Linked DNA regions of Lentimicrobium sp. L6. The protein of the gene in region 1 interacts with the protein of each later gene in a pairwise test. Links are inferred from orthologs where the notes say so. Each region holds a gene or a part of one and is shown on either strand. Other genes may lie near its edges.

What was found. Proteins that work in one complex are often made in the same cells at the same time.
Region 2: the proteins of rpe (region 1) and eno interact in binary tests that used the Escherichia coli proteins (3 or more experiments, as listed by UniProt). The link is inferred for Lentimicrobium sp. L6 from one-to-one orthologs.

What each region holds. Positions count from the first base shown.
Region 1 is NZ_JABKCA010000007.1:52,326-55,773, forward strand. The notes cover bases 374-3,098. They hold rpe (ribulose-phosphate 3-epimerase), read left to right. Parts: upstream 374-1,267; coding sequence 1,268-1,930; downstream 1,931-3,098. Other genes in these bases: HNS38_RS02985 (NAD+ synthase), read right to left, coding at 374-1,111; rbfA (30S ribosome-binding factor RbfA), read left to right, coding at 2,033-2,371; HNS38_RS03000 (bifunctional 2-polyprenyl-6-hydroxyphenol methylase/3-demethylubiquinol 3-O-methyltransferase UbiG), read left to right, coding at 2,378-3,098. Outside these bases: more of HNS38_RS02985, read right to left, coding at 1-373; more of HNS38_RS03000, read left to right, coding at 3,099-3,205; DNA-processing protein DprA, read right to left, coding at 3,283-3,448. UniProt on the Escherichia coli protein: Catalyzes the reversible epimerization of D-ribulose 5-phosphate to D-xylulose 5-phosphate.
Region 2 is NZ_JABKCA010000065.1:18,153-21,487, forward strand. The notes cover bases 1-2,974. They hold eno (phosphopyruvate hydratase), read left to right. Parts: upstream 1-829; coding sequence 830-2,119; downstream 2,120-2,974. Other genes in these bases: HNS38_RS15435 (hypothetical protein), read left to right, coding at 120-674; HNS38_RS15445 (thymidylate synthase), read right to left, coding at 2,190-2,974. Also shown: more of HNS38_RS15445, read right to left, coding at 2,975-2,984; HNS38_RS15450 (nucleoside permease), read right to left, coding at 3,012-3,335. UniProt on the Escherichia coli protein: Catalyzes the reversible conversion of 2-phosphoglycerate (2-PG) into phosphoenolpyruvate (PEP). It is essential for the degradation of carbohydrates via glycolysis.

The sequences.
Region 1 (3,448 bases):
TACCAAAAGGCAAGCCTTTAAACTGTTCTTCCAACTCTTTCTCAAAAGCATTATAAATGTTTTTAATGGGGATGATATCGTAAGGAGAGCCTAAGTTTTTAGCTAAGTCTTCTGCGTCTTTCACCGAATGGTCGCTAGAATATTGAGAAGGTAATAATATGGAAGTTACATTTTCGACTCCCAAGGCTTTTACTGCTAATACCAAAGTTACGGCTGAGTCTATTCCTCCACTTAATCCGAGGAGGGCCTTTTTGAAACCCAATTTCTCAAAATAATTTCTAATGCCCATTACCAAAGCATCGTGTATCAATTCTATTTTGCTAGTTTGACAAGTTTCCACAGGAGTTGACGAGAGGTTTTGAGTATCGAAAAACTGAAAATCTTCTTCAAAATAACTCATTTCACCCACTATCTCAGCTTTCTCATTCATCACCAAACTACCACCATCAAAAAGTAATTCGGTTTGCGCGCCCACATGATTCACATACAATAGTGGAATATTATATTTTTCCACATTCCTCTTTAGTATATCTTTTCGCACTTCACGCTGATCGAAATGAAAAGGGCTGGCTGCTATATTGATCATCACATCTGGATTTTCTTTCACTAACTCATCCATAGGGTTAATGGTATATAGTGGAACATCTCCAATATTCCATAAATCCTCGCAGATAGTTAAGGCTATTTTCTCACCTTTGAAATCGATACATGAGAATTCTGAATTGGGCTCAAAATAGCGGTATTCATCAAAGATATCGTAATTGGGTAATAAGCTTTTGTGCTTGACATCCTTAATCTTCCCATCCTTAATAAAGGCAGCAGAGTTAAATAATGGCTTTCCCTTATCGGCATGATTACGAGTGGGCAAACCCATGATGACAGCAATGTTTTTACATGATTCCGCAATTTTTTCGGTACTGGCCCAGCATTTATCAATAAAATCGTTGAATTCTAAAAAATCTCGAGGAGGGTAACCCGAAATGGCCAGTTCAGAAAAAACTATTAAATCAGCTCCTTGACTTTGAGCTTTTTCAATATTCAATAAGATTTTTTGTTCATTGGAAGCAAAGTTTCCAATATGATAGTTGAGTTGTGCCAGTGCTATTTTCATGCTAAAATATATTTGCAGCAAAGATAGAAAAGCACCTTGGATTTTAGAAATCAATTTGTAATTCATAAAATTGCTAGTATTAAAGAATTAGTGTAGTTTTGCCGCCAAGAATTGTATGCCATTTCAACTGATTTAAACCCTTGAAAACGAATAGAAATGAAGACTAAAAAAATATCTCCATCATTGCTTTCTGCTGACTTTGTGAATCTAGAAAGAGACATTAAAATGCTGGAAAAAGGTGGAGCGCATTTGCTTCATGTTGATGTGATGGATGGGCACTTTGTACCTAATATCACCATTGGTCCTCCTGTGGTAAAAGCAATCAAAAAGGTGGCTTCTATTCCTTTAGATGTACATTTAATGATTGAAAACCCAGGTTTGTATGTGGATGATTTTATTAAAGCGGGTTCTGATTATGTAACTGTTCATGTAGAAGCAGCCCCTCATCTTCATCGTGTGATTCAGCAAATTAAAGCGGGTGGTGCAAAGGCTGGAGTTTCTTTAAACCCTCACACTTCTTTGTCAACTATTGAGAATGTTTTAGGAGATATTGATATGGTGTTGATTATGTCGGTAAATCCTGGATTTGGTGGGCAGAGTTTTATTCCTCAGAGTTTGGATAAAATCAGAAAGCTGAAAGCCATGTTGAAAGAGCACGGTGCGGAACATGTGGAAATAGAAATTGACGGCGGCGTGAAACTCGATAATATTAAAGAGGTTTCAGATGCTGGTGTGGATGTTTTCGTATCTGGTTCTGGGATTTTTGGGGCGGCAGATCCTCAAGATATGATTCAACAAATGATTAAGGAAATAAATTAGTACCGAATTGTGTCCTTAGAGCTTGAAAAATTACCATTTTATTAAATATTATTCATTAAAGCTTTTCAAGGGCTTTATATTGAAATTAATTACTTTTGCAGCATGGAAACAAAACGTCAAGAAAAAATAGCCAGATTAATACAGAAAGAAATGGGATTGCTTTTTCAGAAAGAGTTGTCTCACTTTGGTGGAGGGGGAATGGTTACTGTGACCAAAGCCAAAATCAGTAGTGATTTAAGTATTGCAAGAATATATGTGAGTCTTTTAGCAGTAGAAGATACTGCAGCTGTTATTCAAGAACTAAACGATAATAATAGAGATATTCGTTTTGCTTTTGGCAAAAAAATTAAAACACAATTGAGAATAGTACCTCATATTAAATTCTTTGAGGATGATTCCTTAGATTATTACGAAAATATTGAAAGACTCCTAAACGAATAAATAAAAATGAGATACGATCCCATTAAAAGAAGCCTTGGTAAGGTTTTTAATCAACATCCTTCCCTTAGAAAAATATTTTATAGTCTTCTCGATTTATTATTACTCAGAACTTGGCATGTGAAAAAAGCTTTTAGAGCTTGGTCAGAAAATGCAAAAGGAGAGGAGAATATTCTTGATGCAGGTATGGGATTTGGTCAGTATAGCTGGTTTATGTCACGAATGCTTCCTAAGGCTCAAGTAAAAGGAGTGGATGTGAAGGACGAGCAGGTGGCAGATTGTAATGGCTTCTTTACAAAAGTTGGACAAAAGAATGCTCATTTTAAAGTGGCCGATTTAACCAAGTTCGAAGAAAAAGATAAATACGATTTCATTCTTTCTGTGGATGTGATGGAACATATTGAAGATGATGTTCAGGTATTTAAGAATTTCCACGCCAGCATGAAAAAAGGCGGAATGTTATTGGTTTCAACTCCTTCAGATCAAGGAGGTAGTGATGTTCATGACCACGACCACGACCATGATAGTGGTGGAGAGCATTCATTTATTGATGAGCATGTGCGCGATGGTTATGGAATTGATGAAATTCAAGAGAAATTAAAGAAAGCAGGATTTAGTAAATCCGAAGCTCATTATAATTACGGCACTCCTGGAAAAATCAGCTGGAAATTGAGTATGAAATATCCTATTTTAATGTTGAATGTTTCTAAGGTATTTTTTATCATCTTACCTTTCTATTATTTGATTACGTTTCCATTTGCTTTGATATTGAACTATTTCGACTTAATAGGAAAACATCAAACAGGAACCGGTTTGATTGTTAAAGCTTGGAAGTAGGACCAATGCTAGAATGATTTAATGGAATAATGATTGAATAGGATAAAATCAACTATTCTAAACATATCGTAAAGCTTCTACCTCAATAACTGATAAACTTTCCCCGGCATACATTTAATTACGCCCTCAAATTCAAGATTAAGTAATGTGGAAGCTAGTTTGCTACTCGTTAAACCACTTTTTCCCATTAATATATCGATAGCACATTGCTTATTTTCTCTCAATAAATCAACAATCTTTTGC
Region 2 (3,335 bases), on another replicon or contig:
AGGATTTATTCTTTTTATATTTGGTATATATTTAACATAAGACTAGAAACTGAGATTTTATTTATTTTAATTTGATTCAGAATCTGGCCTTTTATTATTCACATATTGAAAAATACATTATGAAAAAAGCTTTATTATTATTATCGGTAGTACTACTTGTTTCGTTTATTTCAAGTTGTGAAAATAGAGATGTTAATCCATTTGATGAAAACCCTTCTGATGTTCAACTAAAGTCAAATTCCAATGAAAATTCAGATTGTTTCCAAGAAGTGATTGGTGAATTATCTCAAGGAGAGTATTTAATTACAAAAAGTACCATTGAGATTAAAACCAAATGGGAGGACGTATTAAATAAAAACAATGACTTGTCAGTAGTGCTGGATGAAATTACTATAGTTAATATTAACGGATATCACATTTTAAAAGGTGTTGATCTCACTAACCATTCTGTTTCTATTATTCCATTGGTTTTGAAGGATGGTAAACTATATGAGATGAAGGCAGCACCAGGTGGTGGTTATACTGTTACTTGTTCAGGATGTACTAGTACAGGGGCTAGTTCCTCTGGTGAATGTGAACCACAAATAAATCCACAGAATGGTTACTATTGTACGGACTGTAGTGAAGGAAAGTGTACAAAAACTACTACATATGATCCATCTGGAATTCTTTAGAAAATAAACATCTTTAATCTAAATAAGTTAAAAGGGCTGATTTTTTCAGACCTTTTTTTTTGCGCAAAATTTAATTTCGTATCTTCGCTGCTCAATTGAAAATACAAAGATATTTCAATTAAAAAATTTAATAAACCGTTTAAAAAATTAGTGAAATGGGAGCAATAACCAACATTCATGCAAGAGAAATTTTGGACTCAAGAGGGAATCCAACAGTAGAAGTAGATGTATTTACAAGTAATGGTATCGTAGGCCGTGCGGCTGTCCCTTCTGGAGCTAGTACCGGTGTTCACGAAGCTGTTGAGTTACGTGATGATGACAAGAATAGATTCTTAGGTAAAGGTGTTCTTAATGCTGTTCAAAATGTAAACAAAATTTTGAATGATGAGCTTAAAGGAATGTATGTAACTGACCAAATTGATATCGATACTAGAATGATCGAAATCGATGGTACTCCAAATAAAGCAAAATTGGGTGCTAACGCTATGTTAGGTGTAAGTTTAGCTTGTGCTAATGCTGCTGCTCAAGAAACAGGACAGTATCTTTATAGATATATCGGTGGAACAAGTGCTAATACACTTCCTATTCCAATGATGAACATCCTTAATGGTGGTTCTCACGCTGATAATAGTATCGATTTCCAAGAGTTTATGATTATGCCTGCTGGTGCTGAGCGTTTCTCAGAGGCTTTAAGAATGGGTGCTGAAGTTTTCCATAATCTTAAATCAGTTTTAAAGAAACAAGGTTACTCAACAAACGTTGGTGATGAGGGTGGATTTGCTCCAAACCTTAAATCTAATGAAGAGGCTTTAACACTAATCTTACAAGCTATTGAGAAGGCTGGATACCGTCCTGGTGAAGATATCTTTATCGCTTTAGATCCAGCTTCTGCTGAATATTTTCTACCAGAAGAAAATATGTATCACCTTAAATGGTCAACAGGGGATAAATTAACTCCTGGTCAGATGGTTGATTTTTGGGATAATTGGGCTAAGAAATACCCTATTGTATCAATTGAAGATGGTATGAGTGAAGATGATTGGGATGGTTGGAAATTAATGACTGAAAGATTGGGTGATAAAATTCAATTAGTAGGTGATGATTTATTTGTAACTAATACTGATAGATTATCAATGGGTATTGAAAAAGATATCGCTAACTCTATTCTAATTAAAGTGAACCAAATTGGTACATTAACAGAAACTATCAACGCTGTTAAGATGGCACAATCTAATAGTTATACTGCTGTGATGAGCCACCGATCTGGTGAAACTGAAGATACTACTATTGCTGATTTAGCTGTAGCTTTAAATACTGGTCAAATCAAGACTGGTTCTGCTAGCCGTTCTGATAGAATAGCAAAATATAACCAATTATTACGCATTGAAGAAATCTTAGGAAGTGCTGCTTATTTCCCAGGAAAAGACTTCAAATATGTGAAGTAATTAGAAAATGAACAAAAAAAATCCATCATTGAGAAATGATGGATTTTTTTTATGCTTTTTTTGAGGATGTTTAAACCGCAATATCCCCTTTTATAGTAGGATGAGCCTCATAATTAACAAGCTCAAAATCTTCAATCTTAAAGTCGAAGATGCTTTTGACTTCAGGATTGAGTTTCATGGTAGGTAGTTCTTTAGTATTACGAGTAAGTTGGAGTTTTACTTGGTCCATGTGATTATTGTAAATATGAGCATCACCTATAGTATGCACAAAATCTCCTGGCTCAAGTCCAGTAACTTGGGCTATCATCATAGTTAGAAGTGCGTAACTTGCAATATTAAATGGTACCCCTAAAAAGATATCTGCGCTGCGTTGGTAGAGTTGACAGCTCAACTTTCCATTGGCTACATAAAACTGGAAAAGTATATGACAAGGAGGCAGTGCCATCTTCGAAATCTCACTTACATTCCATGCATTTACTATATGACGCCTAGAGTCTGGATTGTTTTGAATTGAATCAATGATTTGGCTAATTTGATCAACATGTTGTCCATCGGCGCTAGGCCATGAACGCCACTGATAACCATAAATAGGACCTAGGTCACCATTTTCGTCGGCCCATTCATTCCAAATCCTCACTTTGTTTTCTTGAAGATACTTCACATTGGTATCACCTTTTAAAAACCACAATAACTCGTGAATGATAGAGCGTAGGTGCAGCTTTTTAGTGGTAGTAATCGGAAAGCCTTTAGTTAGATCGAAACGCATCTGATGTCCAAAAACACTCTTTGTTCCTGTTCCTGTTCTGTCCGTTTTCTCGGTGCCTTCCTCTAAAACTCTTTCTAGTAGGTTTAAGTATTGAATCATGTTTTGTTTTCGTCTTTATTATAAACTCTAATGTGCTATTTCACCAATTTTTTCTGGTTCATGTTTGTGCTTAAACATCAAGGCGAAAGCCACAGTTATAAGGAGTGAATAGATTGCAAAAGAAGTCCATATTTCTTGCCACATATAATTTCCATCATTATTTAAGAAGAATTTATCAATAATAATACCGCTCGACCATGAGCCTAAAATTGCACCAAAGCCGTTTGTCATCATCATAAATAGACCTTGAGCACTGGCTCTAATTTTAGAATCTGTTTGTGTTTCTACGAACAGAGACCCCGAAATATTAAAGAAGTCAAAAGCCATTCCGTATACAATATTTGAAAGAAT